One region of the Enterococcus sp. DIV0756 genome, then DNA from elsewhere that is predicted to be linked to it. Evidence: predicted binding sites of a transcription regulator. Region 1 holds the regulator's gene; each other region holds the start of a gene.
What was found. The regulator NrdR, encoded in region 1, represses ribonucleotide reductase genes. The targets are predictions, from matches to a motif close to ACACNATATATNGTGT.

Region 1 (6,207 bases):
TTTTCAAAACGTCTACAGGAAATTGAAGAAAAAATCTATCAAGAAGCAGGCGAAGAATTCAATATCAATTCACCAAAACAGTTAGGTGTAATTTTGTTTGAAAAAATGAATCTGCCCGTTATTAAGAAAACGAAGACGGGTTATTCTACGGCTGTCGACGTATTAGAACAGTTACGTGAACAAGCGCCAATCGTTGAACATATCTTAAATTATCGTCAAATCGCAAAGATTCAATCAACGTATGTTGAAGGCTTATTAAAGGTGATTCAAAGTGATAATAAAATTCACACTCGCTATATTCAAACCTTGACGCAAACAGGTCGATTAAGTTCAGTTGATCCTAATCTGCAAAATATTCCGATTCGTTTGGAAGAAGGTCGAAAGATTCGTCAGGCTTTTGTCCCTCGCGATGAAAACTGGGTGATTTATTCTTCTGACTATTCACAGATTGAACTACGAGTTCTCGCACATATTTCTGGTGATGAGCATTTGAAACAGGCGTTCCGAGATGGGATGGATATCCATACTAGTACCGCGATGCGAGTCTTCAATGTCACTGAAGATGAAGTGACACCGAATATGCGACGCAATGCCAAAGCAGTAAACTTCGGAATCGTTTATGGTATTTCCGATTATGGCTTATCGCAAAATTTAGGGATTACGCGTAAGGCAGCGCAAGAGTATATTGATACGTATTTTGAAAACTATCCTGATGTGAAACGCTACATGGAAGAAAGTGTGCGTGAGGCAAAAGATAAAGGCTATGCGGCAACACTTTATAATCGTCGACGCTATTTACCAGATATCAATGCAAGAAACTTCAATCTTCGTTCATTCGCAGAGCGGACGGCCATCAACACGCCGATTCAAGGTAGTGCAGCAGATATTTTGAAGCTAGCGATGATCGAAATGGCTAAACGTTTGAAGGAAGAAAAATTACAGGCAACAATGCTATTGCAAGTACACGATGAACTGGTCTTTGAAGTTCCAGAAAGTGAATTGGAACAATTAGATAAGTTAGTGAAGGAAGTAATGGAAAATACCGTTCAGTTGGATGTTCCGTTGTTAACTGACAGTAATTGGGGTAAAACGTGGTATGAAGCAAAATAATAGAAAGCTGGGAGAGATTCCAGCTTTTTGGTTTAGGAGTGAAATATTATGCCAGAATTACCAGAAGTTGAGACAGTCAGAAAGGGGCTAGTTTCTTTAGTTAAGGGCAAGACAATTACCAAAGTAGACGTCTATTGGCCACGTATTATAGAATTTCCAGAAGTCGAAATTTTTCAACAACAATTAATTGGCGAAACAATTAAAACGGTTGATCGACGTGGAAAGTATTTAATTTTTAAATTTTCTCATTATGAAATGGTGTCACATTTACGGATGGAAGGAAAATATGAATATTTTGATCAACCGACTACTCTAGACAAACACAGCCATGTCCGTTTCATTTTTACTGATGGATCTGAGCTAATTTATCATGATGTACGAAAATTCGGTCGAATGGCTTTATTGAAAAAAGGAATGGCGAAGGAATATAAAGGTTTGATGCAGTTAGGCCCGGAACCAACAGATACAGATTTTGATTTAGCTGATTTTAAGGTTAAATTGAAGAAGGCTTCAACCATGATCAAGCCCTTATTACTAAATCAAAAGGTAGTGGCAGGCTTAGGGAACATTTACGTTGATGAGGTGCTCTGGTTGGCTAAGATTCATCCTGAACAACCCGCAAATACATTGAGCTCACAAAAAGTCGGTCATTTACGTGAAGCGATTATCGAGGTGATCGGAAAAGCGAAAAAAGCTGGGGGAACGACGATTCGAACGTATTTAAATGCGTTGGGAGAGGCAGGTCACTTTCAACAGGAGTTGCATGTCTATGGGCAAACCGGAAAACCATGCTCGCGATGCGGCACACCCATTATTAAAATTAAAGTAGCGCAGAGAGGAACACATCTATGTCCTCATTGTCAAAAACTGAAGAAGGTGTAAGAAATGAGCTTCGTATTAGGTGTCACTGGTGGAATCGCTAGTGGAAAATCGACCGTCGTTAATTTTTTTAAAACAGAAGGCTTCCCAGTTGTTGATGGAGATATTGTGGCTCGCGAAGTGGTTGAGCCGGGAAGTGAAGGATTAAACGCTTTAGAAGAAATGTTCGGATCAGAAATTCTACAAAAAGACGGCAGTCTAGATCGTAAAAAACTAGGAGCATTAATTTTTCAAAATGAGCAAAAACGACAAGTATTAAACAAAACACTTGATCCGTTTATTCGAGGAGAGATCGAAAAACAAACCGTTGAAGCAAAAAACAAGAGTGATTTAGTGATTGTGGATATTCCGCTTTTATTCGAGGGACATTATGAAGCGATGATGAGTGCAGTGGCAGTTGTCTATGTCACGCCAGAAATTCAATTGAAACGATTAATGAATAGAAATGATCTCTCCGAAAAAGCTGCTTTGGCTCGGATTAATAGTCAACTTTCACTGGAGCAAAAGAAAAAACGAGCGGACATTGTATTTGATAATTGTGATTCTCAAGAAAGAACCAAAGAACAGGTCTTAGATTGGTTAAAGAAAAACAAATTTGTTTCTTAAAGAATTCAGCGTCGTAGCTTTACGACGCTTTTTTTAGTGGACTGGTTATGGTAAACTCTTGTTATATAAACAAAATAATTATTCACATATAATTAGTGAATTTGTCCAATATAAAGAAAGTGTAGGTGGAATTATGCGTTGTCCAAGATGTAATCATAATAATTCTCGAGTAATTGATAGTCGACAGACAGATGATGGGCGAGCAATTCGCCGTAGAAGAGAGTGTGAAAGCTGCGGATTTCGTTTTACGACCTTTGAACGTATCGAAGCTGCCCCGTTATTAGTTGTGAAGCGCAATGGTGATCGCGAAGAATTTAGTCGTGACAAAATCTTGCGTGGATTGATTCGTTCTGCAGAGAAACGTCCAGTAGCGATGGAACAAATGGAACAAATCGTGGATCACGTAGAAAATCGTGTTCGCAGCATGGGAGAAAATGAAATTCTAACTAGCCAAATCGGAGAATTTGTCATGGAGGACTTAATGGAGGTCGATGAAATTGCGTATATCCGTTTCGCGAGTGTATATCGACAGTTTAAAGACATGTCAGTATTCTTAAAGGAATTACAAGAGATCGTTGACAAAGCCAAATCAACGGATGAAGAGTAGGAGGCTTTTTAGTGGCAGAAGAACTAAAACCCAGTACCTTTTACACGGTCTACGGCGAGCCACAACTTGATCAAAGCAAACAAGATGCGCTGCTTTACTTATACCAGCCAATTATCGGAAGTAAGGCGTTAAGTTTATATTTGAATCTTGCGAGTGATGTCACAATAGAAAGAAAAAGTCCTGCTTTAATGCATGCAGAACTATTAGCGGCAATTGATATTGGGTTATCAAGTATGATAAAAGCAAGAGAAAAACTTGAAGGTATTGGTCTATTGAGAACATATAAATTAGAAGATGAAAGTATAGGTATGAACTTGATTTACCAATTGATGACTCCTTCAGATTCTATAGATTTTTTTCAAGATCAACTATTGAGTTTTTTATTGATTGAAAAAATTGGGAGAACTCGCTATGATCGTTTAGTAGAAAGATTTAAACCAAAAGTTTTTGACATGAGTAGTGCCCAAAACATTACAAAGCGCTTTTTTGAAGTGTATCGTTTGGATGAAACTTCATTTGATAGTCAAAGTGATATTTTGGAGCAAACTCAGAGTGATTTTACAACAGAGGAAGAATCTAATTGGAAACTGTTTACGCAACAATTATTACAGGTATATAAGATATCTCTTACTCCCGAAGAACAGTTTAATGTCAAACAACTACAAATTCTTTATGGCTTAAACCCGTTAGACATGGCTCGTTATGTTGCAAATGCGACAGTGGCCGAAAAAGATGGATTAAATCTCAGCTATTTAAGAAAATTAGTAGATAAAGAGAATAGACCTAATCCTGCATTGAAAAGAATTGACAAAAAGAAAAATGTATCTATTAATGAAAAATTTAATTCAAAAGAATTAGAACTTATCAAACAAAGCAAAGAACTTACTCCAATAGATTTTATAAGTTCAATAAAAAATGCTAAAGGAGGCTTTGTTTATGACGGAGAAGTCACATTATTAGACAAATTGATAAAACGAAATATTTTTGATTCAAGTGTAATAAATATGATGATACATTATATTTTAGTAATTAAGAAAAACACAGGAATCAATAAAAATTATCTTGATAGTGTTTCAAATGCTTGGGCGCAAAATAATGTTAGAACCCCAGAAGAAGCTATTCTTTATATGAGAAATGACGGTAATAAACTTATAGGTAAATCACAAGTAGACAAATCGAAATCTCATCATCGAAATACTGGTTTGAGAAGGGATTTACCTGAATATATAAAAAATCCTCCAAAACCAAAAAAAGTAAGTGCAGAAAAGGAAGCGGAAGTAAAACGCAGAATGGCAGAGTTCATGAGAAGGGATGGTGATGATTAATGGAAGATGTTGGTAAAGAATTGAATCGTATAATTATGAGCCGAGGCGTCGATGGACGCTACCGCCAAATGATGGAAGAAATTTTGGATCATCCGGATGTTCGTCAATTTATTGAAAAACATAAAGATAAGCTATCCCAAGAGGATATTGAAAAATCATTTGCAAAATTGTATGAATTTGTACAAGAAAAGAAAAAGTATTTAGCATCAGATCCTACAATGATTGCACCAGGCTATGAGCCGCAATTAAGTCTGAATTTTCATTTCGTAGATGTTATATATGTTCCAACAGATGAATTACTTCGTATGAAGCGGGATGTCGAAATACGAAGCAGAATTAATGCACTGAATATGCCAAAAGATATACGTAATGCTTCAATAAGTACTGTTGATTGGACTGAAGGAAAAAATGATGCCATCGATGCTATAATGAAGTTCATAAAAGAATATACTCAAAGACCTAAAGATTTTCACAAAGCATTATATTTAGTCGGAACCTTTGGTGTAGGTAAAACATATCTCTTAGGAGCTGCTGCTCACGAGCTTGCTTTAAGAGGTTTTGAAACTACACTTGTTCATTTTCCAACGTTTGCTGGTGAAATGAAGCAAGCTATTTCTAATGATCAAGTGGGTCCTAAATTAAATTCAGTTAAGAAAGCACAGATACTAATGATTGATGATATTGGAGCTGAATCAATGAGCGAGTGGATTCGTGATGAAGTGTTAGGAGTGATTTTACAACACCGAATGCAAGAACAACTTCCGACATTTTTCTCTTCAAATACTAATATGGATGATTTGGAATCCTACCTTTCGCTTACAAAAAATGGAAATGAGGATGTACTAAAAGCGAAACGAATAATGGAGCGAGTCCGTTACTTAAGTAAAGAAATAACAGTAACTGGAGAAAATCGTAGAAACGGTTAAAAAAGAAAAAATTCTTAGAAAAAGGAAAACGTCCTATTAAAAAGCGCTATCATTTAGCACTTTTTCAGGGGCGCTTTTTTTAAGGAGTGTTATAATTACTTTTAGGATGTGAAAAAATGAATGCTAAAGATTTATCAATTCGTTTACAAAAAGCAGCAGAGTTTGTGCCACAAGATGCTCGTTTAGCAGATATAGGTTCAGACCATGCTTATCTGCCCGTTGCTTTGATGCTGCAAAGGAAAATTTCTTACGGCATTGCGGGAGAAGTTGTAGTTGGTCCGTATAAATCTGCCCAAAAACAGGTAGCAAAGTATGGATTAGAGAATAAAATTGATGTTCGCTTAGCCGATGGACTTGAAGCGGTATCGTTGAGTGATCAGGTTTCTGCTATTACAATTTGCGGGATGGGCGGTGTCTTGATTCGTGATATCCTACAACGAGGAAAAGAAAAACAACGTCTATCCGGAGAGGAACGGTTGATTTTACAGCCGAATGTCGGTGAACGACAATTACGTCAATGGTTGATAAGTGAAGGATATACAATTACGAATGAATCTATTATAGAAGAGAACAATAAGGTTTATGAAATCATCGTTGCGGATAAGAAGTCGAATCAGCCTACCTACACGGATAAAGAAATTTTCTTTGGACCTGTTTTATTGAAAACAAAAGCCCCTGTTTTTGTCGGAAAATGGCAGCACAAGTTAAACAAGCAGGAAAAGATCTTAAACAGTTTACATCAGAGTGACCAGGA
Region 2 (6,207 bases), 630 kb from region 1:
TAAGTTTCTGCCATGGATATTCCCCCTAGTTCGTATTAATGTATTTATTTTTTCAAAGACCGAAAAAATAAAGTTGATGCTCACCACGTATATCATCCAACTAAACTTGACTTGCTGTTATTGAGCTAGCTCATCTACAATGTATGAATTTTTCTAACGTAAAAATTCAATTGATTTTCGTACGCATACCATTTTACTAATCTACTAAAGTAGAAAGTAAAACTGGCAACTGCGAAAAGTTGGACTGAAGCCCTAAAGTATTAATTTACGCATAACACGACCTCTCGAACCGAAGTGCGAGAGGTAATGATCATTAGATTACACAGCTTTCACATTGATTTGAACCAATCTCTTCGGCATCATCAGTGAAGGTACGTACGTAATAGATTGATTTACAGCCTTTGTAGAAGGCGTAGTTACGCAAGATATTCAAATCACGTGTGGTTTGTTTACTTTCTGTTTTCCATTCGTACAAGCCTCCAGGAATTTCCGAACGCATAAACAAGGTCAAGCTCATTCCTTGGTCAATGTGTTGTTGCGCAGTTGCGTAAACGTCGATGACTTTGCGCATATCCATATCGTAGGCAGAAGTATAGTAAGGTAAGGTTTCATTATTCAAGTAAGGTGCTGGATAATAGATCTTACCGATTTTCTTCTCTTGACGTTCTTCAATCAAACGAGTGATTGGGTGCAAGCTGGCACTTGTATCATTAATGTAAGAAATTGAACCATTTGGTGCTACGGCTAGACGGTTTTGATGATACAAACCATCTTTTTGAACGGCTTCTTTTAATGCTTGCCAATCTTCAGCAGATGGGACAAAGATATCCTTGAAAATTTCTTTGACTTTAGCTGTTTTAGGTACAAATTCGCCAGTCGTGTATTTATCGAAATACGAACCGTTTGCGTAATCTGATTTTTCAAAGTTATTGAAGGTTGTCTTGCGTTCTTTTGCTAATTCGTTGCTTTCCATTAGTGTCCAGTAGTTAAGCAACGTGAAATAAATATTGGTAAAGTCGATTGATTCTTCTGAACCGTACTCCATCAGATGTTTCGCAAAGAAGCTGTGTAAGCCCATCGCACCTAATCCGATCGTGTGGTTCAGCTTGTTTCCATTTTGGATCGAAGGAACAACTTCAATATCTGACTCATCAGTAACAAAAGTCAACGCACGAACCATTGTCCGAACAGATTGACCAAAGTCGGGACTTTCCATCAAGTTCACGATATTGGTTGAACCAAGATTACATGAAATATCTGTACCTAATACATCATATTCTTGTCGTCCATTGATGGTAGAAGGTGTTTGAACTTGTAAGATCTCAGAACATAGATTACTCATGACGATCTTCCCATCAACAGGGTTCGCCCGGTTCGCTGTATCAATATTGATGATATATGGATAGCCAGATTCTTGCTGCAACTTAGAGATTTCATTTTCTAAATCGCGGGCACGAATTTTCTTCTTGCGAATATTTGGATTAGCGACTAAGTTGTCGTATTCCTTCGTAATATCCACGTAAGAATAAGGCACACCATATTCGCGTTCGACGCCGTAAGGGCTGAACAAATACATATCTTCATTTTTACGAGCCAATTCGTAAAATTTATCTGGCACAGTCACACCAAGGGAAAGAGTCTTCACGCGAATTTTTTCGTCGGCGTTTTCCTTTTTGGCAGATAAGAACATTTCAATATCTGGATGGAAGACGTCTAAGTAAACAACCCCGGCACCTTGACGTTGACCTAATTGATTTGAATAAGAGAAGCTATCTTCGAATAATTTCATAACTGGAACGACACCACTTGCTGCTCCATCATAACCTTTGATTGGTGAACCTGCTTCACGCAAGTTGGACAAATTGATACCGACACCGCCACCGATACGTGATAATTGCAAAGCGGAGTTGATTGAACGGCCGATGCTGTTCATGTCATCAGTTACTTGGATCAAGAAACAAGAGACCAATTCACCACGACGTTTGCGTCCCGCATTCAAGAAGGACGGGGTAGCGGGTTGGTAACGTTGATGGATCATTTCATCTGCTAAGGACAAAGCTAATTTTTCATCTCCATCCGCAAAGTACAAGGCATTAAAAGCAACACGGTCTTCATAGCTTTCTAAATATTCCGTGCCATCATTGCTTTTCAGCGCATATTGCGAGTAAAACTTATACGCTGCCATAAATGATTTAAAAGTAAAGTTTTGTTCAGCTAAATAGGTATAAAGCTTTTCGATAAAAGCAGGAGTATATTTTGCAAGAAACTCTGCCTCTAGAAAATCTTCTTCTATTAAATAGTTGATTTTCTCTTGTACGGAAGAAAATGCATGAGTATTTGGTTCAACATTTTCTTTGAAAAAAGCGGCTAATGCTTCTTTATCTTTATTTAGTGGAATCTGTCCATTCACTGGACGGTTGATTTCATTATTCAACTTGAAGTATGATACTTCACCTAGGTCTTTCAAACTCATCTCGTCACATCTTTCTATATATAGTGTCTGTATATTTCTAATCATTTAAAATCGAAGGAATGACTCGTCATCACGTATTGATTTATGAATGTTCCAACAGATAACGTCAAAGTTCGTTCATTTTGTTGTCTGAATTTTTCTGACGTTAAAATTTAGAGAAAGCTCATACACATAACCATTCCATAAAGTTTCTTGAACAGCGACTCATTTACTAAGCAAACTGCGAAAATTGGAACTGGCAATAAAGAAAACTTTGCAATCATGGATCGCAAAGTTTCGAAAAACGGTGCTCTAGAAGCAATTTCTTCTACGCAATAAGCCGAATTAGTCCAAAACATGAAAATCTGTTTTAAGATGGTCCTTCTTATTCATGAAGCTAAATGCTTCTGCCGCGTCCTCTTAAATTACGCTAATGCTTTCAATTGATCTGGACGGAAACCGATGATGGCTTGCTGTCCGCCGAAAATAACTGGGACACTTTGGAAACCTTGATCTTTCAGAAAACCTAAAGCTTCGGGTTCATTGTCGATGTTGACCTCTTCGAATGAAATATGATTTTCAGTTAAATAACGTTTTGTCATTTTACATTGCATACAATTATTTTTTGAATAGACTTTTACCATAAGACTACCTCCCTTGATTTCTACAATTACTAGTATAAAAGATGTAGAGAAAAAGTCAATCGTTAAACACCATATATTGTGTTGGAGAAATATTGGTATACTACTCTTTGTGTTTTTTGCAAAAAGATTGAAAACGGGTAGTTGCAAAGAAAAATCCCTTTACAGAATAGAGAAATCCGTAATACGATGTTTTTTTACAAGAAAAAAATTTTTTTAATAACGAAAATCCGTATTTTGAAACAAATAAATCAGGGATTGTCAAACAACTTGCTCGGAAAAAAGCAAAAATCTTCGACCATTTATTGACTTTGCCATCAAATGAAGCTATTCTTAGTGAGAAAGATTCTCATTATTAATTAGATAGAGAAGTCAAACAGTAAGGTGGAGAAGAAAATGACAACTTTGGCAGATGTTTCGTTGAACCACGTCGTACAGATTGATGAAATGCCTTTAACAAATGATTTGAAGCGTCGGTTACAAGATTTGGGTATGATTGTCGGTTCGAAAGTTGCCGTCGTCAATCATTCTGGTGATAATGGCATTATTCTCTTGCATAATACACGACTGGCTTTATCCCAGTCATTACTCAAACAAATATTTGTGAAAGAGCTAACGGAAGACCAAGAAACTTGGGTATCTCTGGATCAATTGAATGTCGGCGAAGAAGGGGTCGTGGTAAATGTTCATGGCAATGGTTCGATTAAGCGCCGTTTAATGGATATGGGGTTAACGAGAGGAACCGCAATTAGAGTAGTTAAACTGGCTCCTTTAGGAGATCCCATGGAGCTTCGTGTTCGCGGCTATGAATTGAGTTTACGAAAAAGTGAGTCAGAAATGGTGATTGTTTCTAAGGAGGCAGAATAAATGGTGAAAACACACATTGCTTTAGCGGGAAATCCTAATAGCGGAAAAACAAGTACCTTTAATGTTTTGACAGGGACGAATCAGTTTGTGGGAAACTGGCCAGGAGTAACTGTTGAACGCAAGGAAGGGATTTATAAAAAGGATTCCGAAGTCATCATTGACGATTTGCCAGGAATTTATTCACTCTCACCATATTCTCCAGAAGAAGTAGTCGCACGTGACTATTTACTTTCAGGTACGCCGGATGCCATTGTTAATATTATTGATGGTACGAATCTTGAGCGTAATTTGTATTTAACGACCCAATTGATTGAGACGGGGATTCCAGTAGTAGTCGCCGTAAATATGATGGATATCATTAAAAAAAGTGGCAAACAAATTAATTTAGACAAATTGGCTTATGCATTAGGCGTTCCAGTCGTAGGAATCAGCGCACTAAAAAATTGGGGTTTAGATAAAGCAGTAAGCGAAGCCCTTCATTTAATTAAAAAAGGAGGGGAGGAAGTTAATTTTCCCCACTATGATAAACGTTTAGAAGCTGCACTTAGTGAAATTGTGGAAGTTTTAGGTAGCACAGTTGTCACTAAATACAGTCGCTGGTATAGCCTGAAATTATTTGAACGAGACGAACGAGCACAAAAAGACTTAGATTTAAGTCCAATCCAACAAAAAGATCTGCAAGAAATCATTCAAATTACGGAAAAAATCTTTGGTGAAGATGCCGAAAGTTTGGTAATCAATGAGCGGTATAACTTTATCACGGATTTAAAAGCATTATGTGTTGTTGACGAGGACCAATTCAAATTATCGATTTCAGATAAAATAGACCGAGTTGTCACTAATCGTTTCTTAGCATTGCCGATTTTTGCGTTAGTAATGTGGTTGATTTACTATATTGCGATTCAAACGGTTGGAGCGATGGGCACTGGTTGGGTAAATGATCGTCTATTTGGCGATATCGTGCCAAATGTTGTCAGCTCAACCTTGCAATCGTGGAATGTTGCTGAATGGATGCAAAGCTTGATATTAGACGGAATTCTTGCCGGAGTCGGGGCTGTTTTAGGTTTCCTTCCACAATTAATGGTGCTTTTCTTATGTTTGGCGTTGTTAGAGGATTGTGGTTATATGTCTCGAATTGCCTTTGTGATGGATCGGATTTTCCGCAAATTTGGATTATCTGGAAAATCATTCATTCCTATGCTAATCGCCACGGGTTGTGGCGTACCTGGAGTAATGGCTAGTCGAACGATCGAGAATGAAAAGGATCGCCGAATGACTGCAATGTTGACCACATTTATGCCTTGTTCCGCGAAACTACCAATTATCGCACTGATTGCTGGAGCCTTTTTCCCTAACAGTAGCTGGGTAGCACCTTCTGCTTACTTTGTCGGAATGGGAGCCATTGTTTTATCAGGAATTGCGTTGAAGAAAACTAAGCTTTTTGCGGGTGATCCGGTACCATTTATCATGGAGCTCCCACTCTATCATATGCCTAGAATTGGCAATACGGTGCGTTATACGTATGATCATAGTAAAGCCTTTGTCAAACGGGCAGGAACAGTTATTTTTGTTTCTAGTATTGTGATCTGGTTTATTTCTAGTCACAATTTTACTTTACAGGCAGTGAACGAGAATGATAGTATTTTAGCCGCTTTAGGTGGTTTGATCGCACCGCTATTTGCACCGCTTGGTTGGGGAGACTGGCGTGGTGCTGTAGCTGCGATCACAGGCTTGGTTGCTAAAGAAAATGTGATTGGTACCTTTGGAATTTTATATCGTCATGCTGAGGTAGCAGAAAATGGTGTGGAAATCTGGAAATCCTTGCAGGCAGCTTATACACCAATCGCCGGTTATTCATTTTTAGTTTTTAATTTACTCTGTGCGCCATGCTTTGCTGCAATTGGTGCGATCCATCGCGAAATGGGCGACATCAAGTGGACTTGGCGAGCAATTGGTTATCAATGCGGATTGGCTTATGCTGTGAGCTTTATTGTCTACCAATTTGGACATGTGATTTTCGAAAATGGCCAGATCGGTATCGGGTTCATTTTAGCAGCGGGTGTGCTTGCTGTGATGATTTATTTCATTATAAGACGCCCTGTTAAGCAAACGCCATCAGTAACAATTGAAGAGATCAAAGAGGTGAAAGAATGGCAACTGTAATTTTGAGTATTTTGATTTTCGGCGGTGCTGGAGTGATTGTCTATCGACGGATTAAAAATGGCAGTTCTTGTGAAGATTGCGACA
Region 3 (6,207 bases), on a different contig from region 1:
GTTGTGAAATCTGTCAAAGTACTCTCAGAGTATAGGAAAAAATACGGGGAGCTTACTGGACTTTCTGCCAAATTACAGCAAGGCTTGGACTATATTTTGAAGCACCGTGTCATTTTCCATCAGAACAACGACGAGTTTTTATACGATGATCTGATCACTCTTTTTTATCCCTACCCTTATCGAACGAATATTATAGAAGCTCTTAGCGTTCTAAAGTCAGAAAAACTTTTGGATCGTCCTGAATGTCAAGCAGCCCTTGACTATTTAAAAACAAAACAACGGAGTGACGACTATTGGCAGGCTGAGAAGCTTTTTATGAAGAGCTCGTGGGTCCCTTTTGATGATTTGAAAAAACCGGGAATGTGGATCACCGATGAAATTAATTGGATTTTAACGAAATAAAAATGACCTTGGTGACGATTTCTATGTCATCAAGGTCATACTTTATCTATTCAAATTAATGACTCAAATGGTAATACTCTTCTTCCATCCGCTGCATTCTTTCCCGTTCCTTTTTGTTGTACCAAGGAGAAACCGTGAAGGCCAACACATCGTTGATCAAATAAACCGAGCTGTTGACAAACATCGCTAGACTCGCAGAGCCATGTCTGAAGGAAATATACCAAAGAACCATTTGGGCAAGCCCTGAAGCCAACCACCAGAAATATTGATTGTTATAACGTAAGAAACTGATAATCCCAGCACTCAGACTAATAGAAAAGGCAATCGCATCGATCCAAGGACGCGGATCGTCAGTGAAGCGTTGAATCAAATAACCGGAAACAAAATAAACGATGATGGTACTAATAATCGCAATCCCCCAAGTTTTTCCAGTAAACTTGCGAATTTTGGCAGCCATATTATGATTCCATTCTTTACTTAACAATACGGGGATATCCAGGGTAATCATGTATGCAATTTGTTCGCCGATGCTCAAATAATTTTTTGCCGAATAGCCAACATAGATAAAGCAGATGGCCGAGATGATCCCTAAAATCCCATTGACTGACTTCGCGGCATTGATTGACAGAATACATAAAACCCCCAAAGTTGTTCCAATGAAGGTAATTACAGTTAGAAGGTTGATTGGCTGATTAACTAACGTCATTACCTGACAGCCTAAACTGAAGAAAAATAAATAATAATTTTGTTGCGGCCAGCCTTTTAACTGGTGAAGTAAAAATTTGAAATAATTTATCATGGTGGAGCTCCTCTAAATCTCTATTTATAATGTCATTTTTTTGTCTGCACATTTCTAGAATACAGACGTTCTTTAATTCGCTAAAAAAAGGAACGACTAGAAAATTCCTTTTTCAATCTTTCCGTTTGAATAATAGCGGGGATTTTTAAGCTCCTGCTGATTCAACTTATTCGTTTCTTCTTTAATCAACGCAATCACTGTTTCAGCAGCTTGCGGATCAGCCACAAAATCATAACGATCGCCATCAATCTGAATTTTCGGGCAAATATCAAAGCTGTCGTACCATTGTTCGTAACGTTCGTTGACCATTCGATAATAATCATAAAGCTCCGAGTTCGCGGCGATTTGTTCATAATCTCTTCCACGTTTTTCAATTCGATCCAGCATCACATCAAAAGAAACTTTAATATGAACCATTAAATCAGTCCGTTTCTTTGGTGCGGCAGTCTCCAATTCCTTCAACATCGTGTCCAATAAATTGTCATACTGCAACACTTCCTGTTGACTGACGCGCCCAAGATCGGCATTTAAATGAAACAACAAACTGTCTTCATAAATAGAGCGATCCAGGACATTATCCGCCTGCTTCAAAGCATCCTTCATCGCCAAAAACCGTTTATTTAAAAAGAATATTTGCAATAGAAACGTATATTTTTCTGGATTCGAGTAAAACAACGGCAGCACTTCATTGTCATCCACGTTTTCATAAAATGGTTTTGAATTCATCTCCTGTGACAACATATCTGTCAGACTGCTCTTCCCTGCACCAATCGTGCCAGCAATTAATAGCATTGTTTCATCCATCTCCTTTTCATTAAGTTAGAAATTTATCTTTTAAATCCTTGATAATAGTACTCCTAAATTTTTTTGATGTAAAGACTAGATTTTGTGCTTGTTTAGTGATATATAAAACCGACAACACAATATATAGTGTTGTCGGTTTTAAGGGATTGTATCCACTTTCTTCGCTATGTTGACGATTTTTTCCAAAAGTCGGACTCGCAACTATCTCTTTTTTTGGTACTATTTTTCTAAAACCGTGAAAAATAGCTTTATTTTCGCTTCGCATACGATCCGACTATACTTCCCCTGTGTTTGTTCTTCTAAGCCAAATACTTTACTACCAACTTTTAATCCTGCAAAAAGTCGGACTCGCAAAAGAGACCTCTTCGCTTTATGCAAAGAGGTCTCGAACTATTAATAATCAAACTGACGGTAGTAGCGGCGAATATCTAATGGATGACAATTTAATTTTTCAACATGGGCATCGATTCGTTGAGTGACACAGTGCATTAATAGATGCGGCAGCACTCGTCCACGATTTTTCTCGCTGATGCCTTCGATTGGGTAATCCTTTGAGTCGATGAAGGTATAGTTTCCACAAATACGCGGCAAGAGATTTTTCACTCGCTCAGCTAATGGACGCTGCTCATCTTCCCCTAAAAATAGTGTTACTGGGGTTGTTTCATCCACGATTTCTAACGTTCCATGTAAGAATTCAGCGGCGTGGATTGATTTAGAGCGTAACCAGCTTTGTTCTTCCCAATAGCACATCGCGTATGAGTAAACGGCACCCCACTGATTACCAGCTCCGATAAAGTAATGCATAGCATCGTGACGATGTTTTTCAGCAAACGCACGGCCAAAGTCTTCTGCTTGTTTTTCTGCTTCGACTAACCCTTTGGCTAAATGATTTTCCAATTCTTCATAATACTCATCGTAATCTGGAAAATCGCCATTCTTGTTCATCAAACGATCCGCAACCATAAAGAATTTGATCTGCTCAGTTCCAGGATTCGGATAGGTAATCACGTGATCACAGCTTTCAGCCAGTTTCGTCCCTGCGGTATCAATAAAGCCTAATAAGGTTGCGCCGACTTCTTTAATCCTATCCACTGCCTTCACGACTTCTTCCGTTGTGCCTGTTACTGAAGAAAGAATCACTAATGAATCCTTCGTCAGTCTGCGATTACCGGTAGTATAATATTCAGCAGCGTGCTGCACATAGACCGGTAAATCGCTGCGACCGTTAATATAGGTTACTGCCTGCATCGCTGAAGCATAGGTGCCGCCGATGCCTAAGTAAAAGATATTGTCATAACCTTTTTCCCACACCTCATCAATGATTTTTTCAACCTGTGGGCGTAGCTCTAAAGCTCCTTGGATATCATCAATTTGCTGCTGTTCATTAAATTTCAACATGTCATAAACTCCTCAACTTTATATTTTACTTTTTAATACTGCATCAAAATCATCAAAAATTCGTTTGCTTAAATCAATTCCCTTCGCCGTTGCCGTGCGATAAGCCAGCAGTTGGAATGGAATAATCAATATTAATGGAGAGAAAAGCTCTGAAACTTTGATATCTAAGCCCAAAGTATCATTATCAGAAGCTTTTTCTGTCGTCACCCTCAGAATGTTTCCTACAGAACTAGCCATATAAGCCGCTAAAGCCTGTGATCTTTCAAGATTCACACTGGGTGTTTCGATAAAGAATAGCGTATGTTCCCAATCAGCCTCTAAATAAGGACCATGCATGTAAGCTTCTAATTCAAAGCCTTGACTAGGCCGGCGCACGGTTTCAGTGAATTTTGTTTCGAACTCCTTCGCGGTTCCCCAGTTTGGTCCGTAGCCTAATGCAACGAAACGTCCGCCAAGCTTCAGCAGATTTTCATGCTGCTCAAAAAAGTCATTGGATTTTGCAATCACACTTGGAATATGGGTAATTATTTCCGCTAATTCTTCCTTAAGCGCATGAAGTTTTTGCTCATCAATTTGTTTTTTCGAAACGCCGACTTTAATCGCCAACAGGATCAATTGTAAAATCGTGGCTGAAAAGCCTTTTGTTACAAAACCAACGGTCTCGATTCCCATGTTTAGGTCAATGACTTTATCAACCACTTGAGCAATCGGACTTTCTACATCGCTGGTTAACACGATCCGTTGAATCTCGCTGCCACTTAATTTCTTCATCGCATCGATCGTTGACGCGCTCTTCCCGCTTTGAGAAACGCCGATAATTGTATCTGTTCCTTTGATCAAGTGCCCATAATGATTGAAATTATAGGGCTCTTCAATCGTAATCGTGACATCCGCCAGTGTTTCAAACGCGAACTTTGCTGATAAACACGCATTATAGGAGGAACCTGTCGCTAAAATCGTGACAGTATTCATTTCTGACAATTGTGCATCCGCTGAAAAATCATACTCGTTTAAAATCTTCGTCAATGTCTCCTGCTCTTGATCAATGTAATCAAGCATTGTCATTGTTGACATGTTTTCCCTCCATTCTTAAAAGAGCCCAATCAGTGAACCAAGGATGCCGAAAACCGCTAATCCTAATAAAATCGTTAAGGCTTTGACTTCTTTTTTCAGTAGATAGAAGACGGCTCCAAAAGCACCAAGTGATAAGATTCGTGGCACGATGTCGTCAAAAATACTTTGAACCGTCACCGCGTTTTCACCTGTCCCAATTTTTAACGGAATATTGATATCGATCATTGAAGCAGTCATTCCGCCAACCACCATCAAACCGATGATCGAAGCGCCTAAGGTCAAGCTGCCCATCATGCCATTTTCCTGAATTTTCTTCAGAAAGCCGGTTCCCAATTTATAGCCCCAAGTGGTAGCGAAATAGCGGAACAATAAATGTGGAATATTGAAAATCAGAATAAACAAGATTGGTCCTAAGATATTGCCCTGCAATGCCAAAGAAGTACCCACGCCAGTAGCAATCAAGCGTAATGTTCCCCAGAAGAAGGAATCGCCAATCCCAGCCAATGGTCCCATTAATGACGTTTTGATATTATCGATTGTGGAAACATCAAAATTCGGATCGTTAGCATTTTCCTCTTCCATCGCCGCATTGATCCCTAAAATCAACGTCACGATGTGAGGGGTAGTGTTGAAGAACTCCAAGTGACGCTTCAACGCTGTCGCCATCGCTTCTTTAGATTTATACAATTTCTTCAAAATCGGAATCATCGCATAACAGTAAGCCAGATTCATTTGTCGTTCATAGTTCCACGAGAATTCCATTTGGAACGAACGCCAAAATACCTTACTCAAATCTTTTTTCGTAATTTTCAACTCATTGTTCTCATTAGAAGTCTTCATCATCATCCACTACCTCCCCTGTAGAAGTTTGGGCACCATTGTTCTGTCCACCACGCACATTCATAATATTGATCACGACTACCGCTACAATCGCACCAAAAATCGCGATTCCAGTAACAGGAATTTCTAAGTAGGCAGCTAAGGCAAAGCCTAAGAAGAAATACGGCGCCACTTGTTTGTTGATCAATAGACGAGCCAGCATCGCAAACCCTAGTGCTGGAATCAAACCAGTTGCGACAGATAATCCATGCTGAATGAATTCAGGAATCATCGCCAATAAATTCCCGACGGTTTTACTTCCTACCATAAATGAAATCATAACCACTAATCCTAACATCAAGGATAGCCCAATTCCTGCCATCAGGTGCATCCGTTCCACACCTTTATAATTTCCATCGGCAGCGTATTTATCAGCATTTTGGTTCATGATCGGAATCAAAATACCAAGATAAATATTCTTCAAGATCAAGGTTAATGTCGCTATCGGTAACCCCAGCAGCAACGCTGTTTCTGTTCCTGCGCCAGCCGTAATCGCAAAAGCTGTGCCTAATATACCACCTGTCACTACATCTGGCGGAATCGCCGCGCCAACAGAGAAAGAACCGATAAATGCTAATTCTAACGTTGCTCCCATGATAATGCCGGCCTTAACATCTCCTAAAACGATTCCCGTAAAAAGACCTGTAACAATTGGACGAGATAATAGTGACGTGCCTAATGCGTACTCAGATTGAGCAATAAATGCGACTAAACCAAGTAAAATTGCTTGAATAAGCATGTTTCTTCAACCTTTCTTTTTTAAAGAACTTCAGTAACAGCAACTTTTTTGTCTGTTGGTACTTGTCGAATTTCCACTTCGAGTCCGTTGCCAACCATTTCCTTCAACATTT
Region 4 (6,207 bases), 1.5 Mb from region 1:
GTAGGGACGAAGTTTTGACTTTTAACGATCGCTCGCAGCGAACAACCCGCTTGATCGCGAATGACATTAAGAAAGCGACTCACTTTTAAGGTCGCTTTCGAATCTTGTTGTTGATTGTCTAAATAGAATTGGTCTTCTGTGATTTCTTCTGTAAAGGTCACGTGTGTTTCTGTATAAAAAGCATCCAATGTCAGCGATAAGCTGTTGTTCATTGGAATGATCAGTTCTTGGTCTTCCTTGCCCCAATATTTAATCAAAGCAATATTCGTGTATGCTCGAGCCTTACCACTAAACATGTGCGTAGACACCTAACCCTTCGATCCATGTATTTCGCGCGCCAGCATCTAATAAAATTTGCTGCAGCTGACGACCGCTAGTTTCATTTTCAGCTAACGCAATCATACACCCACCGCGTCCGCCGCCTGTTAATTTTGCTCCAAGTGCCTGATTTTCCAACGCTGTTTCAATTAAGTGATCCAAGTGATGATTACTGGTGCCCAATAGTCGTAACAGTCCCTGAGCTTGATTCATACAGTCACCTAAAATCTGCGGACGATTTTGTAAAATGGCCTTCTGAGCTTGACTAGTCAGCTGCCCCAAGGTTTGGATTTGTTGATTGGTTTCAAAAGGACGCAGCTCCATTAGCTTGGCGATATCTTTGACTGCTTTGCGGGTTTGTCCCTTTATACCAGTATCAGCTACCACTAAAAATGCATCCATATTTAGTTGGAAAGGCTGGAAGCCGATCCCTTTTTGATAAAGAATCGGTTCGGTTCCGCTAATAGTTGTCGCATCAATACCGCTAGGATTTCCATGGGCAACCGCTTCGGCCTGATTAACAAAATGTAATACCTTGTCCTGAGTAGCTGGTTCCTCCATCCAATCGAAAATAGCCCGTGTGATCGCAACTGCTACAGCCGCACTAGATCCCATGCCGCGTTCCGCTGGAATGGAGCTTTCGATTTTTAAATAGAAAGGTTCTGGAATTTTGAAATGCTTCACTAAATACCATAATAATACTGTCACGTTGCGCATTGTACTTGGCGCTTTTGAAAGTGGTCCGTGGAAGAAACTAGATTCGATCCATGATTCTAGTTTGTTCGCATGGATCGTTGCTTGGATACCGGTCCCTGAAAAGGGAAAGGCAATCGCAGGTTCTCCATAGACAACAGAGTGTTCCCCCATTAAGATAATTTTTCCGCTGGCATAACCCGTGCCAATCGATTTCATAAAAAAACCCCTATTTCGTTTTAGAATAATTCTTTCTCATGAGAAAAATAAAATATTCATGTTAATATTTATTTTAATTGAACCATTCTTATAGTGAAAAGAATTTGTTTTCTTTTTATCTTTTACTAAAATTGCGAATAGAATCCTTACATAATAGTAATTATCTATTTTAGCTTCCTACCCATTTTACTCAGAGAATGCCTACAAGTAAACGAAAGCACTGAAAAGTTTTTGAAAATCAGCGATTTTTTAAACATTCTTTAGAAGAAAAAAGTGATTTTTTTGACAAGTATTTTGATTGACGGTACAAGATATTGGGGGTATATTGGATAAGTTGAAAAATAATCACTATATTTTGTATGAAGCGAGTTGGAGGTTTATGAGCGTGATCGTATTAGCAGGAACCATTGGAGCAGGGAAATCAAGTTTGACCGCAATGCTGTCGGAGCATCTTGGGAGTCAGGCTTTTTATGAATCAATCGATGATAATGAGGTATTGCCGCTGTTTTATGCGGATCCAGAGCAATATGCTTTTTTATTGCAGATTTATTTTTTAAATAAACGTTTTGACAGCATCAAAAAAGCGATGCAGGATGACAATAATGTCCTAGATCGTTCAATCTATGAAGATTCTTTACTGTTTCATCTAAATGCCGATCTTGGTCGGGCAACGGAGACAGAAGTGAAGGTCTATGATGAATTATTGGCAAACATGATGCAGGAATTGCCTTATGCCGCCCACAAAAAGCATCCAGATCTATTGGTGCACATCCGTGTTTCTTTTGAAACGATGATGGAACGAATTCAAAAGCGCGGACGGGAATATGAACAATTGGAATTTGATCCAACCCTGTATGATTACTATAAAGAATTAAACAGTCGTTACGATCAATGGTACGAAGACTACAATGAAAGTCCTAAGATCCAAATCGACGGGGATCGATTGAATTTTGTTGATGATGCCGCTGCACGCGATGAAGTCATTCGCCTGATTGATGAGAAGATTTTAGAAGTTCAAGGTGCCACGGTAGAATAATGAAAAGATGCTTAATCATAATTGATTAAGCATCTTTTTTACCACCACTGCCTCAAAGGGTCTCAATATCATTGTTTTTCCCCAAGACGGCTCTTGGTAATTTGCCAATAATATAGTAACTGGTTTGTTTACCCAGCGATTGGGCAGCGTGATTGTCTGCGGCTGATCGCTCAAATTAGTGAGGATATACGCTTCCTCCGAGTCTAGTTTGCGGGTATAGGCCCAGACCTTGGGATGCTTGGCTAGTTCAATATGATAGCTGCCATTCAGGAAGACGGGCAAGGATTTTCTTAACGCGATCAACTTTTTATAATAGTTGAAAGGGGAGAAGGGATCTGCTTCTTGAAGCGCAACATTGATCTTATCCGTGTTAGGATTGAGCTTCATCCAAGGCAGGTTCGTTGAAAAGCCGCCGAAGTCAGTCCAATGCATGGGTGTCCGAGAATGGTCGCGGGTCCAATGGGTAGTTAGCCGTAGGGCTTCTTCGGGAGATAATCCCTTATCTAGCCAATCGTGATAAGCAGCTAAGGAATCGGTCGCGTTGACTTCCTCGATCGACTCAAAGGGGAAGTTCGTCATTCCTAATTCCTGTCCTTGATAAATGAAGGGTGTTCCTCTCAACAGCATATAAGCCGTGGCTAAGGCGGTTGCTGATTCGCGGGTTTCGTTGCCAAAGATTGAATTGCTGCGGGGGTTATCATGATTATCGGTATACAGCGCGTTCCATCCCAGGGGCTGCATATCCTTTTGCCAGCGGGATAGTACTTTCTTAAATCCCAGCAAATCTCCTGATTCAAAGCCGGGTTCCCCCGATCGAACCTGATGCTCCAGCTCGAAGATCATATCGATATAGCCGTCTTCTTCATTGGTCCAAAAGGGTGCTGTTTTACTATTGACTCCGCTTGCTTCGCCAACGGTCATAATGTCGTAACTACGGAAGATATCTCGCAATTCAGACATATACGTTTCGATACCAGCGACATTCATGAAAGGCGCCCAAGGGTTATCTGTGATTTTGAAATCCCAAGGTTCTTTTTGAATGTGACTGATCGCATCTAAACGAAACCCATCAATCCCAAAGTCCAGCCACCAGCGAATCATCTGGTAGATTTCTTCTCGCATCGCTGGATTTTTCCAGTTTAGATCAGGCTGTTCTTTAGCGAAAACGTGAAAATAAGCTTGCTTTGTATTCGCGTCATAGGTCCAGGTTGATCCGCCAAAAAAACTTTGCCAATTATTCGGCATTTTCTCTGGCGTCGCATCGGCCCATAAATAATAGTCGCGATAGGGATTGTCTTTGTCTTTTTTTGATTCGATAAACCAAGGATGTTGATCACTCGTGTGATTGACGACTAAATCCATAATAAGACGAATCCCAAGCTGATGAGCGGCTGCAAGCAAATCTTTTAAATCCTCAAGTGTTCCAAACTCAGGATTAACTGCCTGATAATCTGAGATATCATAGCCGTTGTCTACGTTGGGGCTCTTATAAATAGGATTGAGCCAAATAAAATCGATCCCCAGCTCCTTTAGATAGGGAAGTTTTGCCTGAATGCCTTTTAGATCACCAATCCCGTCATCGTTGCTATCCATAAAGCTGCGGGGATAAATCTGATACCCGGCAGCATTTTTCCACCATTTGCTCATGTTTCTTCTCCTAGTTCTACTACAAAGGCATCCCACGGCTCTAAGCGAATGGTTCGTTCACGGGGGATGTCAGTCGTGAAGTTTGAAATAATGACTCTTCCTAACGTTCCTTCGGGATAAGTAAACGTATGGGCGTCATTTGAAAAATTTGTGACAATCAGCCAGCGCTTGTCTTCGTAAATGCGAAGATAGCTAAAGACATCGTCGGCTGTCTCGGTTACTAATTTGTAATCGCCCCAGATCATGATCGACTGCTCTTTTCGTAGCTGGATCAATTTTTGGTAGGTATAGAAAATGGAGTCAGGATCACGTAAAGCCTGCATCACATTGATTTTAGGATAATTCGGTGCGACTGCGAGCCATGGGGTGCCTGCTGTAAAGCCAGCGTTGGGGGAAGCGTCCCACTGCATCGGTGTTCGTCCGTTGTCTCGCCCTTTTTGATTGATCGCGGCTAGAAGCGTTTCTTTGGATTTCCCGGCAGCGAGCTGTTCAGCATACATATTCCGGCTTTCGATATCTTCGACCTCTGTGATGTCCGTAACGACATGATTGGTCATACCAATTTCTTCTCCTTGATAAATGTAAGGCGTGCCTTTCATACAATGGAGTAAAATGGCTAGCAATTTCGCTGACTTTTCATGGTAATTCGTATCATTTCCCCAACGTGAGACAATACGAGGCAGGTCATGGTTATTCCAAAAAAGCGAATTCCAACCTTGATCGCCTAATTCGGTCTGCCATTTTGTAAAGACGTCCTTCAGTTCCTTGATCTGTAAGGGGCGGCTGTTCCACTTAGATTGTCCGGGCACTTCGTCTAAACCGATGTGTTCGAATTGAAAGACCATCGACAGCTCATTGCGTTCCGGATCAGAATAGCGCTTAGCGATCTCAGGGGTTGCCCCCCAGGTTTCTCCCACAGTCAGTAAATCTTTTCCGCCAAAGGTCGCCTGATTCATTTCCTGCAAATAGTCATGGAGCTTTGGTCCGTTGCTGGTAATTTCTTCGTCAGGAACTTTTCCGATCAGGTCAATCACGTCCATGCGAAAACCGCCGATCCCTTTATCAATCCAAAAATTCATCATATCGTACACTGCTTGTCGTACCGCCGGATTTGCCCAATTCAAATCTGGTTGTTTTTGGCTGAAAAGATGGAAGTAATACTGTTGCGTTACTTCATCATATTGCCAAGCAGGTCCGCTGAAAATACTTTTTAAATTATTAGGGTAGGTATCATGGACAGGATCACGCCAAATGTAGAACTCACGATAAGGATTGTCTTTTGCTTTTCGGGCTTCAACAAACCACTTGTGTTCATCACTGGTATGATTCACAACTAGGTCGAGGATGATTCGAATGTCACGTTCTTTTGCTGCTTGGATCAGCTGCTCCATCTCAGCCATCGTTCCGAATTCCTGCATAATTGCTTGATAATCTGAGATGTCATAGCCGTTATCATCGTTTGGACTTTGATAGACGGGGCTTAGCCAAATTGCGCCGACTCCCAGCTCCTGTAAATAATCAAGTCGTGAAATGATTCCTGCTAAATCACCGATGCCATCTCCATTTGTATCTTGAAAGCTACGTGGATAAATTTGGTAGACGACGACTTCTTGCCACCAATGACGCATATGCTTCAACCTCCTATAAAACAATGTCGTGCTATTTTTTTAAAATTATAAAGCCGTTTGGCTCGAGTGTGATGCCTTCCTCTGTGACGTTTGCTAGATGCAGCATTAGGATTTCCTCTAATGAATGAGCGTCAAAAATAGGTTGATCTCCTGTATTGAAAATGCCGATGATACTTTCATCTGGGATATCACGTGAAAAGATTAAAGTCCCCGTGTTGGTGTCGACCTTCTGCCATTCAAGCGTTCCTTCGCAAAGTGTAAATTGATTATCACGACGCAATGCGATTAACTGCTTTACAAACGCTAAAAGCTGTAAGTCCTGCTTTTCCGGATCCCAAACCATACATTTTCGACAATCGGGATCGATGCCGCCATCCAAACCAATCTCATCCCCGTAATAAAGACAAGGAATTCCCTGCTGCAAATAAAGAAAGGCTAGTACCTGTTTCATTAGCGCTTTATTTCCTCGCGCCAAGGTCAATATGCGTGGAGTATCATGACTATCGATCGTGTTTAGCATCATTTGATTGGTTTGCTTGCGGTAAAGTGTCAGCTGTTCGTTCAGATTGCTGACTAATTTATCTAAAGGGATTGTTTTTTCCAAGAAATAGTTCGTGATCGATTCGGTAAAGGCATAATTCATCACTGCGGTAAATTCATCCCCCT

Region 2: the regulator NrdR is predicted to act here: its motif matches at 3,163-3,178, upstream of nrdH (glutaredoxin-like protein NrdH).
Region 3: the regulator NrdR is predicted to act here: its motif matches at 2,120-2,135, upstream of IGI44_RS22990 (deoxynucleoside kinase).
Region 4: the regulator NrdR is predicted to act here: its motif matches at 1,576-1,591, upstream of IGI44_RS01595 (deoxynucleoside kinase).

Annotation. Positions count from the first base shown of each region.
Region 1 is NZ_JBIOLF010000001.1:1,858,914-1,865,120, reverse strand. Features, by position in the region: gene polA (DNA polymerase I) at 1-1,110, shown strand, start outside; gene mutM (DNA-formamidopyrimidine glycosylase) at 1,159-1,992, shown strand; gene coaE (dephospho-CoA kinase) at 1,996-2,595, shown strand; gene nrdR (transcriptional regulator NrdR) at 2,729-3,202, shown strand; gene IGI44_RS09020 (DnaD domain protein) at 3,214-4,527, shown strand; gene dnaI (primosomal protein DnaI) at 4,527-5,453, shown strand; gene IGI44_RS09010 (tRNA (adenine(22)-N(1))-methyltransferase) at 5,570-6,207, shown strand, end outside.
Region 2 is NZ_JBIOLF010000001.1:2,491,322-2,497,528, reverse strand. Features, by position in the region: gene nrdF (class 1b ribonucleoside-diphosphate reductase subunit beta) at 1-14, opposite strand, end outside; gene nrdE (class 1b ribonucleoside-diphosphate reductase subunit alpha) at 314-2,473, opposite strand; gene nrdH (glutaredoxin-like protein NrdH) at 2,878-3,096, opposite strand; gene IGI44_RS12155 (FeoA family protein) at 3,490-3,960, shown strand; gene feoB (ferrous iron transport protein B) at 3,961-6,123, shown strand; gene IGI44_RS12145 (FeoB-associated Cys-rich membrane protein) at 6,111-6,207, shown strand, end outside.
Region 3 is NZ_JBIOLF010000002.1:1,381,453-1,387,659, reverse strand. Features, by position in the region: gene IGI44_RS23000 (hypothetical protein) at 1-402, shown strand, start outside; gene pnuC (nicotinamide riboside transporter PnuC) at 458-1,201, opposite strand; gene IGI44_RS22990 (deoxynucleoside kinase) at 1,298-2,005, opposite strand; gene IGI44_RS22985 (hypothetical protein) at 2,225-2,359, opposite strand; gene IGI44_RS22980 (SIS domain-containing protein) at 2,399-3,403, opposite strand; gene IGI44_RS22975 (SIS domain-containing protein) at 3,422-4,477, opposite strand; gene IGI44_RS22970 (PTS system mannose/fructose/sorbose family transporter subunit IID) at 4,493-5,320, opposite strand; gene IGI44_RS22965 (PTS mannose/fructose/sorbose/N-acetylgalactosamine transporter subunit IIC) at 5,304-6,095, opposite strand; gene IGI44_RS22960 (PTS sugar transporter subunit IIB) at 6,116-6,207, opposite strand, start outside.
Region 4 is NZ_JBIOLF010000001.1:322,478-328,684, forward strand. Features, by position in the region: gene mvaD (diphosphomevalonate decarboxylase) at 1-296, opposite strand, end outside; gene mvk (mevalonate kinase) at 289-1,230, opposite strand; gene IGI44_RS01595 (deoxynucleoside kinase) at 1,610-2,266, shown strand; gene IGI44_RS01600 (glycoside hydrolase family 13 protein) at 2,282-3,913, opposite strand; gene IGI44_RS01605 (glycoside hydrolase family 13 protein) at 3,910-5,541, opposite strand; gene IGI44_RS01610 (glycoside hydrolase family 13 protein) at 5,573-6,207, opposite strand, start outside.